DNA from 3 places in the Lysinibacillus sp. ACHW1.5 genome. Region 3 is predicted to be linked to each of the others. Evidence: riboswitches for the same ligand, from Rfam matches in the RefSeq annotation. Region 3 holds a riboswitch; each other region holds the start of a gene.
The links. A riboswitch is a leader RNA that binds a small molecule or an ion and turns the genes downstream of it on or off. The one in region 3 is predicted to bind thiamine pyrophosphate.
Positions count from the first base shown of each region.

Region 1: it holds a riboswitch for thiamine pyrophosphate, as region 3 does, so the genes downstream of both, thiC (phosphomethylpyrimidine synthase ThiC) here and thiW (energy coupling factor transporter S component ThiW) in region 3, are expected to answer to the same signal.
Region 2: it holds a riboswitch for thiamine pyrophosphate, as region 3 does, so the genes downstream of both, L6W14_RS11460 (ABC transporter substrate-binding protein) here and thiW (energy coupling factor transporter S component ThiW) in region 3, are expected to answer to the same signal.

Region 1 covers NZ_CP091777.1:235,036-241,995, forward strand. The annotation lists gene L6W14_RS01115 (methyl-accepting chemotaxis protein) at 1-211, shown strand, start outside; gene L6W14_RS01120 (AEC family transporter) at 322-1,251, shown strand; TPP riboswitch at 1,312-1,426, shown strand; gene thiC (phosphomethylpyrimidine synthase ThiC) at 1,566-3,344, shown strand; gene L6W14_RS01130 (catalase) at 3,468-4,973, opposite strand; gene L6W14_RS01135 (helix-turn-helix domain-containing protein) at 5,271-6,725, opposite strand.
Region 2 covers NZ_CP091777.1:2,318,253-2,325,212, reverse strand. The annotation lists gene parE (DNA topoisomerase IV subunit B) at 1-1,514, shown strand, start outside; gene parC (DNA topoisomerase IV subunit A) at 1,511-3,949, shown strand; TPP riboswitch at 4,058-4,168, shown strand; gene L6W14_RS11460 (ABC transporter substrate-binding protein) at 4,321-5,316, shown strand; gene L6W14_RS11455 (thiamine-binding protein) at 5,318-5,608, shown strand; gene L6W14_RS11450 (ABC transporter permease) at 5,608-6,381, shown strand; gene L6W14_RS11445 (ABC transporter ATP-binding protein) at 6,356-6,960, shown strand, end outside.
Region 3 covers NZ_CP091777.1:824,613-831,572, reverse strand. The annotation lists gene L6W14_RS03800 (MFS transporter) at 1-933, shown strand, start outside; TPP riboswitch at 1,000-1,107, shown strand; gene thiW (energy coupling factor transporter S component ThiW) at 1,202-1,702, shown strand; gene L6W14_RS03790 (VWA domain-containing protein) at 1,890-4,487, opposite strand; gene L6W14_RS03785 (vWA domain-containing protein) at 4,471-6,216, opposite strand; gene L6W14_RS03780 (DUF58 domain-containing protein) at 6,228-6,960, opposite strand, start outside.

The DNA of each region.
Region 1 (6,960 bases), 590 kb from region 3:
ATCTAGCATGTTAGAGCATAAAAATCAAGCAATCATGGCTATCCAAAGTATTTCGGCTATTTCAGAGCAAACAGCAGCCTCTGCGGAACAAGTAAGTGCTTCTGCAATGGATCAACAAGTAGAATTACAAAAAGTAGCTGAGTCTATTCAAAATATGAACGATATTTCAAACGAGCTACAAGAAGTTGTAAACCGATTTAAGCTTGCTTAAAAAGAAAGGCTGCCTTCAATATAGAGGCAGTCTTCTTTATGGTGAAAGCCAGAGAAATTGACCTAGAAGGAATTCAACACTACTATTCACACTGGAAGGGGGACATTGAAATGATGTATCTCGGAATGATTTTCTTTCAAATTGTTGTACCTATTTTAGTGTTACTTGTAATAGGCGCTATACTACAAAAGAAATTTCGCTTTAATTTAAAAGCATTGTCTCAGCTTATTACATATTGCTTTATGCCAGCAGCTGTTTTTATAAATTTATATGAAACACATGTGGAGTTATCTGTACTGGCAGAGGTCGGATTATTTATTGTACTTTTTATCGGTAGTCAAATGTTGCTCAGTCATTTTATGGCAAAAGGGTTAGGTTTACCTAGAACAGAGGCAGCTGTCTTTAAAAATAGTGTGGTGCTTATTAACTCGGGCAATTACGGTATTCCAGTGGCTCAAATGATATTTGCCACGCAACCTATTGGGGTAGCCATTCAGGTCATGCTCGTAATCTTTCAAAATATGACTACGTATACATATGGTTTATACAATTTAATTTCTTCTACAAAGTCAGGTATGATAATCATTAAGGATTTTTTAAAAATGCCTATTATTCATGCGCTGATTATAGGTGCAGCTATGAATTATTTTGATATTGGTATTCCACAGTTTATCAAAATACCAGTAGAACATGTGGCAGATGGATTTATTGCTGTGGCCTTAATTACATTAGGCGCGCAATTATCACAACTAGAGATGAAATCAATGTTTAATAAAACCGTCTTTATCAGCTGTTTTACGCGATTAATTATTGGACCTTCTGTTGCATTAGCCATTATTTATATATTGGGATTAGATGGAGTCGTCGCACAATCACTGTTTATAGCTAGTGCCTTTCCAACATCTCGTAATAGTTCTAGTCTAGCATTGGAATATGATGTAGAATCAGCAACAGCCGCGCAAGCTGTTTTATTTTCAACCATTGTAAGCTGTATAACTGTAACCATTGTGATCTATTTTGCGGAAATATTATTTACCTAGTAAGATAAAAAATAACTTCCATCTCTTAGTATTATCTGCTACACTAGCATCAAACTAAATAGTATTAACTAGGGGAGTCTGATGAGTCAGGCTGAGAGGGAAACGCTACGAAGTTTCTTGACCCTTTGGACCTGATCTGGCTCATACCAGCGTGGGAAAGTTAAGAAGCTATTGCAGAGTATGCAATCAATAGACCTTTACATTCGTGGCCGGATCCAAATAATTATTTTGGATTCGGCCTTTATTTTTTGGATTGTTGGGTGAGCTAGATTCGGTCCTTGTATCAAAATATATTTAAGGGAGAGAAGTAGCTCATGTCAGCAATAAGTGAAAAGAATATTACCATTATGTCTAGCTTTGAAGGAAGCAAAAAAGTATATGTGGAAGGATCACGCCCAGATATTCTAGTACCTATGCGAGAAATTGCATTAAGTCCGACAACAGGCAGCTTTGGAAATGAAGAAAATGCTCCTATTCGAGTATATGATACAAGTGGGCCCTATACAGATCCAGCCTACCAAGTAGATATTACGAAAGGTTTACCTGCCTTACGAAATGCATGGATTCAAGAGCGAGGGGATGTAGAAGCATATGAGGGACGCTCCATTAAACCTGAGGATAATGGCTTTCGTCATGTTGATGACCCGCGTATTCAAGAAAATGTCTTTCCTGAGTTGGCGAGAAAGCCTTTGCGTGCTAAAAAAGGTAAAAATGTGACACAGCTTCACTATGCACGAAAGGGAATTATAACCCATGAAATGGAGTTTGTAGCGATTCGTGAAAATATGGATCCTGAATTTGTACGTTCAGAAATTGCAGCTGGGCGTGCTATAATGCCTTCTAATATTAATCACCCTGAGGCAGAGCCAATGATTATTGGGCGTAATTTTCATGTAAAGATCAATGCGAATATCGGGAATTCTGCTGTATCTTCTTCCATTGCAGAAGAAGTTGAGAAAATGACCTGGGCAACTCGATGGGGCGCAGATAATATTATGGATTTATCGACTGGTAAACATATTCATACAACGAGAGAATGGATTATTCGAAATGCTGCAGTACCAGTGGGAACAGTGCCAATTTATCAGGCTTTAGAAAAGGTAAATGGTGTAGCAGAGGATTTAACGTGGGAGGTTTATCGTGATACCCTCATCGAGCAAGCTGAGCAGGGTGTGGATTATTTCACTATTCATGCAGGTGTCCTTTTACGCTATGTACCGCTTACAGCAAATCGTGTAACAGGCATTGTATCACGAGGGGGCTCTATCATGGCTCAGTGGTGTTTATATCATCATCAAGAGAACTTCCTGTATACACACTTTGAGGAAATCTGTGAAATTATGAAAGCCTATGATGTTGCTTTTTCCTTAGGTGATGGTTTACGCCCAGGCTCAATTGCAGATGCCAATGATGAGGCACAATTTGCAGAGCTTGAAACACTAGGTGAGCTAACACAAATTGCTTGGCAGCATGATGTTCAGGTGATGGTTGAAGGACCAGGTCATGTACCAATGCATCTGATTAAAGAAAATATGGACAAGCAATTAGAGGCTTGTAAGGAAGCGCCCTTCTATACATTAGGACCACTCACAACAGATATTGCTCCAGGTTATGACCACATTACATCAGCCATTGGGGCAGCCATGATTGGCTGGTTTGGTACAGCGATGCTTTGTTATGTGACACCGAAAGAGCATCTTGGTTTACCGAATCGCGAGGACGTTCGTGTGGGCGTTATCACTTATAAAATTGCTGCACATGCTGCTGATTTAGCAAAAGGTCATCCAGGTGCACAACAACGAGACGATGCGCTGTCTAAAGCGCGCTTTGAGTTCCGTTGGCGTGATCAATTCAATCTGTCACTAGATCCCGAGCGTGCAGTGGAATATCATGATGAGACACTGCCAGCAGAGGGAGCAAAAACAGCACACTTTTGTTCTATGTGCGGGCCTAAATTCTGTAGCATGAGAATTTCACAGGATATTCGTAATTATGCGAAAGATAAGGATTTGAATACGACTGAAGCGATCCATCAAGGTATGAAAGAAAAGGCTGAGGAGTTTAAAAAAGCAGGCAGTCAAATTTATCAATAATGAAAGAAAAGGCTTATGTCAGAAAAATAGACATAGGCCTTTTCTTAATCAAAAAACTCCATGTGAATAGTGGATTCACATGGAGTAAAAGTTGGATTTGGATATCAATAATAACGTGGAATATTAAACGTTTGTTGGTTGTTTTACATATGGATTTGTAAGGTCCATACCTTCTAAGGAAAGACCCATCGCTTTAGCGACACCTTCACCATATGCTGGGTCAGCTAGATAGCAGTGAAGGATGTGACGGCGTTTGATGAATTCTTCAACAGAAGCCATATCGTTCGCGGTATTTTCAAATAAGCGTTGCTGCTCTTCCGAAGTCAATAGACGGAATAGTTTACCTGGTTGTTCAAAGTAATTATTATCGTCTTCACGGAAATCATGAATACCTGCATGACCATCAATACGTAATTCAGGCTCTTTATGGTCTAAATTATGCTCCCACTCACCATAGCTATTTGGTTCATAGCTTAATGTCGAACCAAGATTGCCATCAAAGCGCATTGCTCCATCGCGGTGGAAAGTACGGAATGGACATTTTGGTGCGTTGACAGGAAGCATATAGTGGTTTACACCAAGACGATAGCGTTGGGCATCCGCATATGCAAAGATACGACCTTGTAACATTTTATCTGGTGAGAAGCTGATGCCAGGAACAATGTTAGATGGTGCGAATGCAGCTTGTTCAACTTCTGCAAAGTAGTTGTCTGGATTTTTGTTTAACTCGAATTCACCTACAGGAATTAATGGGAAGTCTTTTTTATACCATACCTTTGTTAAATCAAATGGGTTGTATGGTAGCTCACGAGCTTGCTCCTCTGTCATTACCTGAATGTACATTTTCCATTTAGGGAAATCGCCTTTTTCAATTGCTTCATATAAATCACGTTGTGAAGATTCGCGGTCTTGACCAATAATCTCATTAGCCTCGGCACCAGTTAAATTCTTAATGCCTTGCTCTGTACGGAAGTGGAATTTAACCCAAACACGTTCATTATTAGCATTGATAAAGCTATACGTATGAGAACCAAATCCGTGCATATTACGGTAACCAGCTGGAATACCACGGTCAGACATAACAATTGTCACTTGGTGAAGTGCTTCAGGTAATGAAGTCCAGAAATCCCAGTTAGAGTTGGCATTTTTCATATTTGTACGTGGGTCACGTTTTACCACATGGTTTAAATCTGTAAAGTGTAAAGGATCGCGGAAGAAGAATACTGGTGTATTGTTCCCTACTAAATCCCAGTTTCCATCTTCTGTATAAAATTTAAGGGCGAAGCCACGAATATCTCGCTCTGCATCTGCTGCACCGCGCTCACCCGCTACTGTAGAGAAACGTGCGAACATTTCAGTTTTCTTGCCGATCTCTGAGAAGATTTTCGCTTTAGTATATTGTGAAATATCATGCGTTACAGTAAAAGTACCAAATGCACCTGAGCCCTTTGCGTGCATACGACGTTCCGGAATTACTTCACGATTGAAATTTGCTAGTTTTTCAACTAACCATACATCCTGAAGTAAAAGAGGGCCACGTGGACCTGCTGACATAGAGTCATGGTTACTTACTACTGGAGCGCCACCTGCTGTTGTAAAACGACGGCTACGATCATTTGCGTTTGTCATATTAGTTTACCTCCTGAAAAAAATGTGAGTCAAACTCTTCGTCTATAACTATAACAAATATAAAATAGAATTGCTAGTACATTATAATAATTATCGTTAAAGAATTTTTATATTTAAGTATAAACTATAAATATATGCGCTAGACATACGGAATATACATAGTTTTTAACTTTAATTTATTTTATCTAATCTCAATTTTATAGATAATTCTCACGTTAAGATTAGGATAATGACATCATGATAAGAGTCTTTATTGAAAATAAAATCAACTAATTGAAAACTATTTTAATCAATCTTTTATTTTTTTCTATATCGGTTAGGTGTAATACCAATTTGTTGCTTAAATAATTTTATAAAATAATTTGGATCATCAAAACCGTTTAAATGAGCAATTTCACTAATAGCAAAATCTGTTTCTAGCAGCATTTTTGTGGCATGATGAATTCTTACTTGCTGTAAATAGCGCTTAAATGGCAAGCCTTGTTTTCTTGAGAAAATCGTACTTAAATAATTGGGGCTTATTCCAAGCTTATGAGCAACAAAGGGAAGAGACAGTGCACTATCTTTAAATTGTTGATCAATTATTTCTATAGCTAGTTCAACATAATCAGCTCGTTTCTCTATTCGGGCTACCCTTGCTAACTCAATTAATGTCTGCGTGAAAGAAATAATCTCATTGAGTATCGTGTAAAATATAGGATGCTCAATGATTAAGTGAAATAGCTGACGGTAGTTTTGTTCGATAACCGCTTTTTCATGTAATTTATATTTCAGCATAAAGCGTCTAATTTGTGCTAAGACACTCGTCAGATGAATGCGTAAATCATCTTGCTCATAATATATGCCTTCATTAGAAAGCCGATATAAAAATGTTTTAACGGCCTCTAGGTTTCCATCTTCCAAACTACTTATTAGTAATTGTTGCTCTTCAGGTGTCAGTAAGGGATCAAAGGGCTGAGTTTCATATTGTTTGCTCGCATAAAAAATATGGCCAAAGCCCTCATAAAAACTTTGATGTAGTGCACGCTTTGTTAATGTATACATATTTTTAATGGTTGTAGGTGTTCCATCATATATGCCGATATTTAAAGAACTATTACTAATCAAACGCCATTCCTTCATAAGTGTACGTACATCTTTTTCCACAATCCTTATATCATTTGTTTGAAAAAGACATACGATTCTATTAGATAGAGGGTAGGTTTTCATATGAAAGTGAATCGGTGTTTGTTGAAGCCAATTGTAAAGCTTATTGAAGGTTTCAGTATGCTCGGGTTCAATCATTGTGAAATGTATCGTGGTCTCAATTGAACTAGATTTATTATCTAAAAATAATTGATTATAAAAGGAATCGTTTGTAGCCTCTTGAGCATCTTCTGTAATCTGGGGTGTGCGAAGAGAAATGGTTGTGAGTTTTTTCTTTAATAGCTCTAAATCAATAGGCTTCACAAAAAGATGAGCCACTTGTAAATCAATTGCCTTCAAAGCATTTTTAAATAATGGCTCTGTTGTCATTGCTAAAATGGCACCAGAAAGCTTCTGTAAATCGCGATAAAGACCTGCTAAGCGATTATTAGGAAATAAATCGATATTTAACAGTATGGCGTCTGGTTCAAATTGTCGAATAATTTGAGGCACTTCTGAAATACTTGTACACATTTCAATAACAACATCTCCAGGGAAGTATGTATGTAAAAACCACTTTATTCCTGCTAGGTCAGTAGGATCGCGATCAATTAATAACAGCTTCATACCATCAACCTTTCTTAAAAAAATACAGTTTCATATAAAAGTACGATTATATTAATAAAAATAACATAGGAATCTGAAAAAAGTCTTGTTTTCTCTATTAAAATTCTCTATATTCTGAAAAAGGTAGTTAGTACAATGTAAATAGAGTAATTGATCATCAGCAACAATCAACTTTGGATATAAAAACGCTTAGAAAGTTTGATACTGATGTTTTCGTATTACGAAAATATGAATG
Region 2 (6,960 bases), 1.5 Mb from region 3:
TCACAACACTTGAAAACATTGGGCAGACCAAGCAGACAGGAACGCTTGTTCATTTCTTACCAGATGAAACGATCTTCTCTGTCACAAAATTCAATTATGATACGTTAGCAGAACGATTACGTGAATCAGCCTTTTTATTAAAGGGCTTAAAAATTGAATTAATTGATGAGCGCGAGGAAGGCAAGAGCGATGTGTTCTTTTATGAGAATGGCATCGAGGCTTTCGTTGCGTATTTGAATGAGGAAAAAGATGTTCTTCATCCAGTAAAATATGTAGAAGGCGTACAGGATGAAATCGAAGTAGAGTTCGCTTTCCAGTATAACGATGGTTATTCAGAAACGATTTTATCATTTGTTAATAATGTCCGTACACGTGATGGTGGTACACATGAAACGGGTGCAAAGGCAGCGTTGACGCGTGTCTTTAATGAATATGCAAGAAAAATTGGCCTGTTAAAGGACAAGGATAAAAACCTTGAGGGGACAGATATTCGTGAGGGCTTAGCAGCGATCGTGTCTGTTCGTATCCCAGAGCATTTACTGCAATTTGAAGGACAAACAAAGGGCAAGCTTGGGACAAGTGAGGCTCGTTCTGCAGTAGATAGTGTAGTGTCTGAGCAAATTTTGTATGTGCTAGAGGAAAATGCAGAGTTATCAGCTTCTCTTGTTCGTAAAGCGATTCGAGCGCAGCAAGTGCGTGAAGCAGCTCGTAAAGCGCGTGAGGATGCACGAAATGGCAAGAAAAATAAAAAGGGTAGTACGATTTTATCTGGAAAATTAACGCCAGCTCAGTCACGTAATGCAGCAAAAAATGAGCTGTATTTAGTCGAGGGGGATTCTGCGGGTGGCTCTGCTAAACAAGGACGTGACCGTACATTCCAAGCGATTCTGCCATTGCGCGGGAAGGTCATCAACACAGAAAAAGCCAAGCTACAGGATATTATGAAAAACGAAGAAATTTCAACGATTATCCATGCGATTGGGGCAGGTGTTGGCACGGATTTTGCGGTGGAGGATTCTGCCTACAATAAAGTAGTCATCATGACCGATGCGGATACGGATGGGGCACATATTCAAGTCTTGCTATTAACATTCTTCTATCGTTATATGCGTCCGCTCATTGAGTCTGGAAAGGTCTATATCGCACTACCGCCGCTTTATAAAGTCTCAAGAGGTACAGGAAAAAAAGAAGTCATTGAATATGCTTGGACAGAAAGTGACTTACAAAAGGCCATCAAGAAGGTTGGAAAGGGTTACATATTACAGCGCTATAAAGGTCTTGGTGAGATGAATGCAGACCAACTATGGGACACAACAATGAACCCTGAAACACGGACATTAATTCGTGTCACAATCGAGGATGGTGCACGAGCGGAGAGACGTGTCACGACGTTAATGGGTGATAAGGTGGAACCACGTCGTAAATGGATCGAAGCCAATGTAGACTTCGGTATGGAGGATGATTCTAACATTTTAGAGAATGAATTCATCCAACAAGAGGAGGACCAAGCATGAGTAGTACAGAAAAGTTTCAAGATTTACCGTTAGAAGAAGTAATGGGTGACCGTTTTGGTCGCTATAGTAAATATATTATTCAAGACCGCGCGTTGCCTGATGCACGTGACGGTCTTAAACCAGTACAGCGCCGTATTTTATATGCGATGTTTACGGAAGGCAACACACATGATAAGCCGTTCCGTAAATCCGCAAAAACAGTGGGTAATGTAATTGGTAACTATCATCCGCACGGCGATAGCTCTGTGTATGAAGCGATGGTACGGATGAGTCAGGACTGGAAGGCACGTCATATGCTCATTGAGATGCACGGGAACAATGGCTCGGTAGATGGCGATCCACCAGCTGCAATGCGGTATACAGAGGCGAGACTATCAGCTATTGCCGCTGAAATGCTACGAGATATTGGCAAGAAAACGGTCGAATTTGTGCCAAACTTTGATGATCAGGATATGGAGCCAACTGTATTACCAGCACGTTTTCCTAACCTTTTAGTCAATGGCTCTACAGGAATTTCTGCTGGGTATGCGACAGATATTCCGCCACATGCCTTAGATGAAGTACTGGATGCTGTGTTGATGCGCTTAGACAAGCCTAATGTTACTGTAGATGAATTGATGACGGTGATTAAAGGACCTGATTTCCCAACGGGTGGAATCATTCAAGGTGTTGATGGCATTAAAAAGGCGTATGAAACAGGTCGGGGTAAAATCATCGTCCGTGCACAAGCAGTTGTTGAACCAATCAAGGGTGGTAAAGAGCAAATTGTTATCACTGAGTTACCATATGATGTAAATAAAGCGAATCTTGTGAAAAAAATTGATGAGCAACGGGTAGATAAACGACTAGAAGGCATTGCGGAAATTCGTGATGAATCAGACCGTACAGGGTTACGTGTCGTAATTGAGCTGAAAAAGGATGTACCAGGACAAGGAATTTTACAGTACTTGTTTAAAACAACGGATTTACAGGTAGCTTATAATTTTAATATGATTGCCATTCATAATCGTCGTCCAACGATGATGACATTGCCTTTATTGCTAGATGCCTATATTGCCCACCAAAAAGAAGTGGTAACAAACCGTTCCATTTATGATTTGCAAAAGGCAAAGGATCGTTCTCATATTGTAGATGGATTAATTAAAGCCCTTTCCATTTTAGATGAAGTCATTGCGACGATTCGTTCTTCAAATGATAAGAAGGATGCGAAGCTTAATTTACAAGCAAAGTTTGATTTTACAGAGGTACAGGCAGAGGCCATTGTAAGCCTGCAATTATATCGTTTAACGAATACGGATATTACAGAGCTTCGTCATGAACAGGACGAGTTAAATAAGCTAATTGCGAAGCTAGAGGGGATTCTACAAAGTGAAGCAAAGCTAGTGCGTGTTATTAAACAAGAGTTACTAGATATTAAGAAGCGCTTTACAGAGCCTCGTCGCTCGAAGATTGAGCAAGAAATTGAAGAAATTAAAATTACATTGGATGTCCTTGTGCCAAGTGAAGAGGTTGTCGTAACAGTAACGAAGGATGGTTATATTAAACGTACATCCACACGTTCCCATGCCGCTTCAAACGGGCAAGATTTTGCCATGAAGGATTCAGATTATTTATTGTATGAAGCAAACTTAAATACACAGCACCATCTATTGCTGTTCACAAATCGAGGCAATTATATTTATCAGCCTGTTCATGAGCTGCCTGATATACGCTGGAAGGATCTCGGCCAGCATATTTCAAGTATTGTGCCAACAGGGGAAGATGAATCCATTATTGCGGTTTATGGCTTCGAAACCTTTGACCAGCCAAATACGTATGTCTTCACAGCCACAAAAGATGGCCAAATTAAGCGCTCACCACTCGCAGACTATGCGGTAACACGTTATTCAAAGCCAATTAAAACGATGAACGTCAAGGCTGGTGATGCGATGATCTATGCATCATTTGTAACAGATGACGTGGAGCTGATGCTCACAACGGATACAGCCTATGCGATTCGTTTCCCTATGGAGGAGTTACCAGTTACAGGTGTGAAAACAGGCGGTGTGAAAGGGATCACACTAAAAGATGGAGAAGCCTTAGTTGGAGTCAATGTGTTACAGCCTGATGTTACCAACTATGTAGTGATTGTGACACAGCGTGGGGCCGTGAAGAAAATGAATGTTGCTGAAGTTGAAGTAGCAAGTCGTGCAAAACGTGGACTAAAAGTATTAACAGAGTTAAAAGCAAACCCTCACCGAATTGTGGCAGTTGTTCAAGCAACAGACGAGGAGCAGGTTGTGATTGAAACTGAAAAAGGTGTTCAAGAGATGATTGACGTACAAGCATTGTCTCGTGCGGATCGACATTCCAATGGTTCATTTAAAGTGGATATTGCAACAGATGGAGCAATTTCTCATGTTGTAACAGCCAAAAAAGAACAGAAACCAAGCTAAAAGCATGCCCAGCCTCTTAGGAGCGCTGGGCTTTAAGCTCTATTCAAAAATAGCACCTTGTCATTTAAGTGAAACTATGGGTATAATAATCATCGAAAAGTTCATAGCGAAAGAATGTAGGGGGGCTAGTAATTGCTAGCTGAGATTGTGTCCGGTAGACGCTGACCCTTTGAACCTGATTTGGCTCGTACCAGCGTAGGGAACATCTAATCAAAAAGCAAAGTTTTGAAGATTGATTGCAATACGTCTGGGAGGAATCCTAGGCGTTTTTTATGTTTTCAAGCAACAGCTTGCCAACATTGTATACGCTTTCTTCTGGTGACAACATTCATGCATGAACACTTTCATATTACAAACTGGGAGGCTTTCGCATGAAAAAATGGTTTTTTATTTTATTGGCAGCACTATTGACATTAGTAGGCTGTAGTGACAAGGATGACAAGCAGGCTGCTGACAAGCTGAAAAAGGTGTCTGTGGTACTGGATTGGACGCCGAATACAAATCATACAGGACTATATGCTGCAAAAAAACTCGGTTATTTTGAGGAACAGGGCTTAGATGTTGATATTATTATGCCTGGCGAGGCGGGCGCAGATCAGCTTGTTGCTTCTGGAAAGGCGGATTTTGGCGTGAGCTATCAGGAAGGCATAACACAGGCACGAGTACAGGGTGTGCCGCTGGTCTCCATCGCAGCAATTATACAGCATAATACATCTGGCTTTGCTTCTATTGCTTCGAAGGGCATTACATCGCCAAAGGATTTTGAAGGTAAAACCTATGGTGGTTGGGGCGCGCCATTAGAGCAAGCCGTTTTACAATCACTCATGCAAAAAGAAAAGGCAGATATTAATAAGCTAGATATCGTCAATGCAGGGGATTTAGATTTCTTCACAATGATGGAAAAAGATATAGATTTTGCTTGGATTTATTATGCATGGACTGGTATTGAGGCTGAGCTGCGTGGGGAAAAGATTAATATGCTATATCTTACAGACTATAGTGATCAATTGGATTATTATACGCCGGTTTTAGCTACAAATGAAAAAATGATACAGGACAACCCCGATGTAGTCAAAGCCTTTGTGGCAGCCGCATCGAAGGGCTATGAATACGCAATTAAAAACCCAAGTGAAGCGGCTGATATTTTAATCGAAGCGGCCCCTGATTTAGATAAAACGTTAGTGCATAAAAGTCAGGAATGGCTGGCTGATAAATACCAGGATGATGCCAAGCAATGGGGAGAGCAAAAGCTTTCTGTGTGGGAAAATTATGCGAAATGGATGTCAAGCAATCAAGTACTAGAGGGCGAATTTGATGCGAAAAAAGCCTTTACTAATGATTTCTTACCTAAAAAGGAGGCCAAATAAGATGGCAAATTCATTAATCAGTGTACAAATCATTCCGAAGACAGAGAAATATGAAGATGTTATACCATATGTCGATGCAGCAATTGCGGTAATCGATGCTTCTGGAGTGAAATATGAGGTACATCCATTGGAAACAACGATGGAGGGTGAGCTTTCAACATTGCTCCAAATCATTGAAAAAATGAATGAGAAGATGATCGAGCTTGGTGCCATTAATGTCATTACACAAGTGAAAATTTTATATCAGCCAACGGGTATTACGATGGAGACATTAACGGAGAAATATCAGTAATGAAACGTGCATTACAGAAGGGAAGGACGATAATTTTTATCGCCTTCCTCTTATTCATATGGGAACTAATCGTGCGGTTTGCTGAAGTTCCTCATTGGTTAGTACCCACACCAAGTAGTATTTTGTCAGAAGCCATCCAGTCGTATCAAACCTTTCTACCACATGCATTCGCTACAGTACAATTAGCTCTACTAGGATTAGCCATTGGCATCGCTTGTGGGCTAACGGTGGCAATAGTGTTGCATCGATTTACATTTATTCGAGAACTGTTTTATCCAATTCTTATTATGTCGCAGAATGTTCCTATTCTAGTCTTGGCACCGCTCCTTATTATTTGGTTTGGCTTTGGCCTATTACCGAAGCTTATCATTATCTGTCTTGTGTGCTTTTTCCCGATTGTCATTGCAGCGATGGATGGATTTAGACAAACAGCTCCAGAATTAAAGCATTATTTTGCCATGGTTGGTGCTACAAGGGCACAAACCTTTTGGAAGCTGGAATGGCCTTATGCCTATCCTGCTATTTTTTCAGGCATTAAAATTGCGGCTACATATAGTGTGATGGGGGCTGTGATTGCGGAGTGGCTTGGTGCAAAAAAGGGTATTGGTGTTTACATGACCCTAGCCCAGTCCTCCTTCCGTACGGATCGTGTATTTGTGGCAATTTTTGCGATTGTTCTCTTGAGCTTACTATTGTTTAGTGGTATTCGTTTACTTGAAAAATTCATGGTGAAGGGAAGAGGCTATCATGCTCAGCATTCAAAACATCGCTAAATCCTTCGATGCGCTCAAAGTCCTTGATCAACTTTCTTTTGACGTCAAGGATGGAGAGTTTGTGGCCATCGTGGGTCCTTCAGGCAGTGGTAAAAGTACACTTTTTCAATTAATTGGTGGTGTTTCGCCAATTGATCAAGGAGCCATTTTATTGAATGGAGAGGATATCCAACAAAAAAAAGGAACGATTGGCTATATGCCACAGCAGCCATGTCTATTACCCTGGCGTACAATAGTAGAAAATGTCACGCTTGTAGAGGAATTACAACATAAATCAAATGTTGAACGTGCCAAGGAATGGTTAGAAAAGGTTGGTCTTGCCTCTTTTATCCATGCCTACCCGAACGAACTGTCTGGAGGCATGCAGCAGCGTGTGTCCTTTATTCGAGCAATGGTCAGTGATAAGCCGATTTTATGCTTAGACGAACCATTTTCTGCGTTGGATGAATTTACTCGACTGGAAATGCAAGCATGGCTTTTATCTATCTGGGAGGAGTACCGCAAATCCATTCTATTTGTTACACATAGTATTGAGGAAGCTCTCTTTTTAGCAGATCGCATACTTGTTTTAACCAAACG
Region 3 (6,960 bases):
ATCGGATTTGGCCTTGCTACAGATGTATGGATGCTCTTTTTAGCACGATTTTTAGGTGGTCTAGGTTCCGCATTTGTTGCACCTCCTATTATGGCTTTTGTCGCTGACGTCACAACCTATGAAGAACGTGGGAAAGGTATGGGGATGTTGGGTGCCGCTATGTCTCTTGGCTTTATGATTGGACCTGGTATTGGTGGCTTTTTAGCAAAGGTAAGCTTACATTTCCCATTTTTCACAGCTGGAGCTGCAGCCATTGTAGCATCTATTTTATCTTACTTTTTATTACCTTCTACCAAACCAAACACTGCGCAACAGAAACAAAAGCAAGACAATCTGGCGAAGCAAATGGCTCGTTCCATACATATGCCTTATTTTGTTATGCTCATAATTATGCTGGTGTTCTCGTTTGGAATTGCAAATTTCCAAACGACATTGTCATTATTTGTGACAGAAAAGTTTAATTACACACCTGTAGATATAGCGATTATATTAGTTGTTGGTGGTGCTTTTGGAGTAGTAGTACAAATGTTTATTATTACACCACTGTTCAATCGTTATGGTGAAATGAAAGTAGTACTAGTAAATTTATTTATTGCATCCGTTGCTATTTTCTTAATATTATTTGTTTCTGGCTTTGCCCTTATTTTAGTTGTAGCAACAATTTTCTCTACAGCAACGACATTAATTCGTCCAGCTGTTAATACACTCATCTCAAAGCTTGCAGAGAAAGAGCAGGGATTTGCTGCGGGCTTGAATAATGCCTATATGAGCCTCGGAAATATGATTGGACCCGCTTTGGCAGGTTTATTATTTGACTGGAATATGAATAGCCCATATATTTTCGGTTCTATCATATTATTAGCCTGTTTCTTCCTTGCGCTCATCTGGACAGTGAAAAAAGCACCTCATTTAATGCATCCCGATACAAAATAGTCTGAAAAATCATTGACTATTTTTAGCAGTATGGTACATTATTGTTGATTCACAAAATTGAATGATTTTAACCACTAGGGGAGTCTTTAAAAGGCTGAGACGTATATGGTAATATACGGACCCTTTGAACCTGATCTAGTTCACACTAGCGGAGGGAAGTGGCGCTACTTGCTGTTGTCACTATATACACGCAAGGCCGCTTCCTATTGTTTAAAGGGGGTGGCCTTTTTATTTTTCCTCACGAACTTTACCAAAAGGAGTGAACTTTATGTCAATTCGTAAATTAACAGTCATGGCTTTATTAGTAGCCGTTGCTGTTGCAGGCTCTACTTTCGTATCCATCCCAACAGGCATCGCACGTGCTTACCCCGTTCAGCATGCGATTAATGTGATAGGAGCCATTATACTTGGGCCTGTACCAACTGTTATAGTTGCCTTTGTCACTGCCATCATTCGTATCCTTACTGGAACAGGCTCTCTACTAGCTATCCCTGGTAGTATCATCGGTGCGGTCTGTGCTGCTCTTGCCTATAAAAATAGCAATAAAATGTGGTTAGCTGGTATCGGAGAGGTTATCGGAACGGGCATTCTGGCTTCACTTATTGCCGTCCCTTATGCAAAATTATTCATGGGAACATCTGTAGCAGCATTCTTCTTCCTACCAGCCTTTTTAACATCAAGTACGATCGGTGCTATTTTAGGTGTAATGGTTGCGAGTAGCTTGCGTAAAACAGAGCTCGTAAAGAGATTTAATTCTTCTCTTTATTAAGAGGTATTGGATTATGAGCATTCATTGAGCTGCGGGCAGTCCAATTTGGAGCGCCTTTCTCCTCCTTATGAGCAAAGAGTCCACTTTGTAGATCATCTTCCCCTCTCTACAAAGGGGATAACTCTCTATTTCAAGCAACATAAAAAAAGCAGTGCAAAACTATTCGAGTTTGCACTGCTTCCTCTATTTAAGATCGTTTTTTCATGCCTTTTAACAACTGTGCTACATTTGTATCTTCTGCTTGTATAGTTTTTTCCTCAACCAGCGGCTCTTTTCTCTTCACATTCGTTAGGAAATTCCAACCAAAGCGTCTTATGGTAATATCAATAAAGAAAAGAAGCATACTTGCTAAGAGTAGCCATGTGGCAATATTTTGCCGATCTGCTCCTTTTGTCGTAAAGTCACGGAAAACATCTTGTGGTTCCTTTAAAACAGTGCCTCCTGTTCGTTTAGTTAACTCTTCTATCAGTTGGTTATTTACAGGGAGTAGTTCGTATTCAGCACTATAAGGAACACTTAGCCCTGCCTGATAAATGGCCTTCTTTTCATCTGCTACACGGAAGAAAATTAATCCAGGTTCAGCTTGTACTACAGCTCGAACTTGGGTTGCGGAAATGGTTTCAAGTTGTGTTTCTAGCTCCTCCCCTGCCTCATTTACCGCTACAATATCTAAAAATGCAGCTTCATTTGTAGGGTCTGTAATCATAAAGGAACCATCTGCTTCCAATCTTACATCATAGGCTACATCATTGTAGCTTGGTAGCATCTGAGAAATAAGTGTTTGCCAAAATGCTCCCCAATTCTGCCATCTTGCCCAATCTCCTGTCCATTTACCCGTTGAATCAGATGTAAAGGCAAATGTTTTACCAAGACCATATTGCCACTGCGCTAACACAGGATCTTCCTTCTCGCTTTCTGCTACAACAGTAGCCCCCTGTTTTGCCGTTGTCCCAATATATGCATTCATTTGTGGGACCCCATTTGCAAACAGCGAGTTCCATCCTGCTGCATTATAAATTGCTGGATAGAATGGATTGTCCTCAATATAGGTGCGGGAAATCATAGCTGTTTCACGAGATAAAATAGACGGAATGGTTTGCTCATCTATGACATCATAGAAACGTCCACTACCCATGTCACTAAGCGCTTCTAATAAGTTCGCATCAGCATCTTGTCCAATCGCTACTGTCGATAAGGTTATACCATTTTCTTTTCCTTCAGTAATTAAATCCTCATAATTCCCTGCCTGTGATTGCCCATCTGTTAAGAGAATAATATGCTTACGTTGGAGCTTTAAATCAGCAAGGTTCTCGTAGGCTTTAGCTAATGAACTATAGATTTCTGTTCCCCCACCAGGTGTTACTGATAAAATAGTATCCACAGCCTCTTCTTTACTGCTAAGAGGCCCTGTCTCTATAATCTCCCAAGGACGATCATCAAAGGCAATGAATCCTAATGTATCCTCGTCTCGCAACATCTCAACAGAACGTGCCGCTGCTTCCTTAGCAAGCTCAAGCTTCGAGCCTTGCATACTGCCAGAACGGTCAAGTACAATCACTAACCCTAAGGAAGGTAATTGCTCTTTGCCCTTAATTTCCATTTCCACTGGCAATAAGGTTTCAATCGGTGTTTTAAAATAGCCGCCTAGACCAAAACTATTTTCTCCACCCACCATTGTAAAACCAACCCCAAAGTTTTTGACTGCTTGCTCAATAACACTCATTTTTGCTTCACCCACTAAATGACCTGGCACATTGTCGAAAATAATAGCATTATATTGCAAATAGCTGGACAGTTCATTTGGTAGACTGTCGGGCGCTACAACATCATAGGCAATGGATTGACTACCAAGTGCTGCTGCGATGGGTGAAGCTGTTTCATAACCATTAACGATTAATAAATGTGGTTCACTTTGAACCATTGTGACACTAGTTAACTTATTGTTTTCAAAAATGGCATCCTGACCAACTTGAACAACGGCTTCATATTTTACAAGTCCTTCAGCTGTTGCTGCATGTTTATAGGTAAACACATTCGTGCCTTCAGTCAGCTCAACTGCCTCTTTATGAATAAGCTCATCATTTTCATATAGTAATAGCTCGCCTTGGCCTGCTGATGTTGCATGTATGTCTGTCACTAATTGTTGTTGCTCTCCAACGTAAGCAACCTGAGGGGATACAAAGCTTTTTAGTGATACATCATTGACAACTGGTTGACTAAAAGGCTTAATATCCACACTAATATTAGAGCCTTTCAACTTCGTAGCAAATTCTAAAGCATCGCCCTTTGTCTCATTACCATCTGTTAATAGCACAAGACGAGTTGCTTTTTTAGGATCTATAATCCCTGAAGCAAGCTGTAGACTTTGTTCTATATTTGTTTGATCGGTAGCTTTAATTTCAGTTAGTTTCGGTACTTCCTTTAATGTTTTAGATAAAATGGCCTCTGTTTGTAAAGTAGAGGAAAATGAATAAATGCCCGCAAGCTGTGGTTCTTTTTTTGATTGGAGGCTCTCCTGTATAAACTGAACCATCTCATCTTCCGTACCATTCATAGAAGCAGAACGGTCTACTAAATAAATAATTTGTTCTTCTTTGATTGGTAATAATAGATATGGACCTGCGAGTGCAAAAACTAAACAGCCTGCTGCCACTATGCGAATAGTAAGTACAACAATATGACTTCTTTTAAGTCGCTGTCGCTCATGAAAGTATGTCCATCCAAAATACAAGAATAATGGAAGGAGTAACAACAATACTAACGGCATATCAATTCGTAAATCCACGACGTCGTTGCACCTCCCACTCTGAAACAAGCAATAGTAAAATAATTACAATTAGCCAAGGCACGAAAGAGGTCATCGACACTTCTTCCTTTCCATTGTCTGAAATATCACCTAATGTAAAACTTGTTCCTTGTTCAATGACACGTTCTTGTGCTTGCAATTGGACAATCAATTGTTTTTCCTCATTATTTGAGCGTACCATATAAATGCCTGGCTGTTTGGGCGCAGTTAGCATCCCCTTCGTAACAGACGAAAGAAACTCGTCTTCTTGCGAATAAACATTCCAGTCTCCTTGCGCTAAAGCAACTGCACGTTGTTCATTGGGTGAAAAAATCCCAAGTGACCCAACTGATTCTGTTAGCTGCTGCTCTGTACTCCATAGAAATAGTGGGAATGATGGATGTAAAGGCCAATCTGTATCAGCAATATCGGCTAAAACAACGATATCTCCTTTTGGGGAGCGTTGGATGAACGGCTCTTCTCCAACAGAAGCAATCGTTTCATAGTCCGCAAAGCCAGGATAAACAGCACTAACATAAACATCCTTTAGTTCACTAAAGGCAAATAATGCATCACTTCTAGTGCTTACCGTCCCATTCGCATCTACTTTTTCTGCATCATCACGACCAAATAATACGAGGGGATTGTCCATCTTTTCCAATAAGGCTGATTGGTTTGTGATTATGGTAGCATCTTGATTGTCAGCTACTTGCAAGGAAGGGACGATTTTTACGCCACTACTAACTGTTTGAAAACCTTTCTGTATCAGTTGATGCAAGCCTTGATCAACAATAATTTTTGACGTAGTCGTTTGTAGTAAAACTGTTTGTTGATTGTCTATGTCATAATCATCATTTGCATCAATAATAGCTGTCATGGATTTTGCTAAAGGCAAATCTTTAAATGTTTTCGTAATGGCTTCATTTGGAGGCACAACGACACTTTCTGCTACCAGCTCCTCACCCTCTGCATTATTCAATGCGAGTGTTACCTTTTGCTCGGTATTTGTATCATTATGGAGTTGTACAAGTGCCAGCGTAGCTTGTCCATCTGTCGTAGCAGCAAAGCGGGTGATAGCGATATTTGTTAAGTCTTTTGTAGCACCTCTTACTAGCCATTTCACAGAATCCTTGTCCATCGGTAATTGCTTTTTATCAAGTGTATCTGTAAAAACATAGATAGAAGTTGGTGTATCGCCCACAAATGCCTGTGCTACATCCAGCGCCTTATTCATTTCAGCAGTTTCATAGGTTATTTGTAAATCTTGAATAGCTTTTTTTATTTCACTCGTGTTTGTTTCTTGCTGTAAAACAGCTTTTGGTGCAGCACCAGTTGTAATTAATGTGACAGGTCGACCATTCAATTCATTCATCAAGTTCAGCATTTCCTGTTTATGAGCGTCAAAGGTTGATTGCTCTTTACCTGCCAGCATTGTGGCTGAAGTATCTACAATAAATATGGTTTGTGCACCAACAATGGTTGATTTTTTTATATAAGGATTCATCAATGCCAAAACAAGTAGCACTAAAGCAAGAAGCTGTAAATATAGTAGGGCATTTTTTTGTAGATGCTTTAAATAAGGCGATACTCGCGTTTCCTGCATAATCTCCGACCAAAAAAGCGTCGAAGAAACTGTTTGATCTGTATATTTTTTTCGAAAGAAATAATAAAGTAGGACAATGACCGGGATGATGGCCGTCCAGCTAAATATAATTTGACTAAAGCCCAATACGGCTCACCTCACCTAATCCAATGTGATTTTAATAATTGCTGGAAAATCGCATGTTGCAATCCATCTTCCACTTTCAATTGTAATTTTCGAACACCAAAGCGACGGCAAATGGCTTCAAATTCTTCTTCATGTAGTATGCGTCTTGCATGGTAGGACTCTAATACTTTAGAGGACATCGTCACATTCACATCATTACCTGTTTCACGATCAAGGAGACGTACATCACCCGAATAATTTGGTGACAGTTCTTCTTGCGTTACAATTTGCAAAATGCGAACATCTCCAGCATAGCGTGGTAGCCTTTTTAATAGCTGTTCCCATTCCTCAATTGGCTCTAATCCATCTGTAACAATGAATAATACGGTACTATCTTTAGGTAAAGCTTTAAGTGCATCCTTGGCAAAACGATTAGAGTAATTAGCTTCCTCTATATCTGTTACTAGCTGTAAAAAAGCTCGGCGATACATGGTACCCTTCCGTCGAAATGGTGGCTTCACTTCATCTTGGACAAAAGAAAAAGATAGACGATCATCTCGACCTAATACCATTAGACCGAGGGAGGCCACAATTTGGCGAGCAAATAACCACTTAGCATGTTGCCCCATCGATTTGGTAGCATCTAGTAGAATATGTACACGCATCTCTTGCTCATCTAAAAACCTTTTTATAAAGTATTTATCTGTACGAGCAAAGACGTTCCAATCCACTTGGCGTACATCATCTCCTAAATGGTATTCTCGA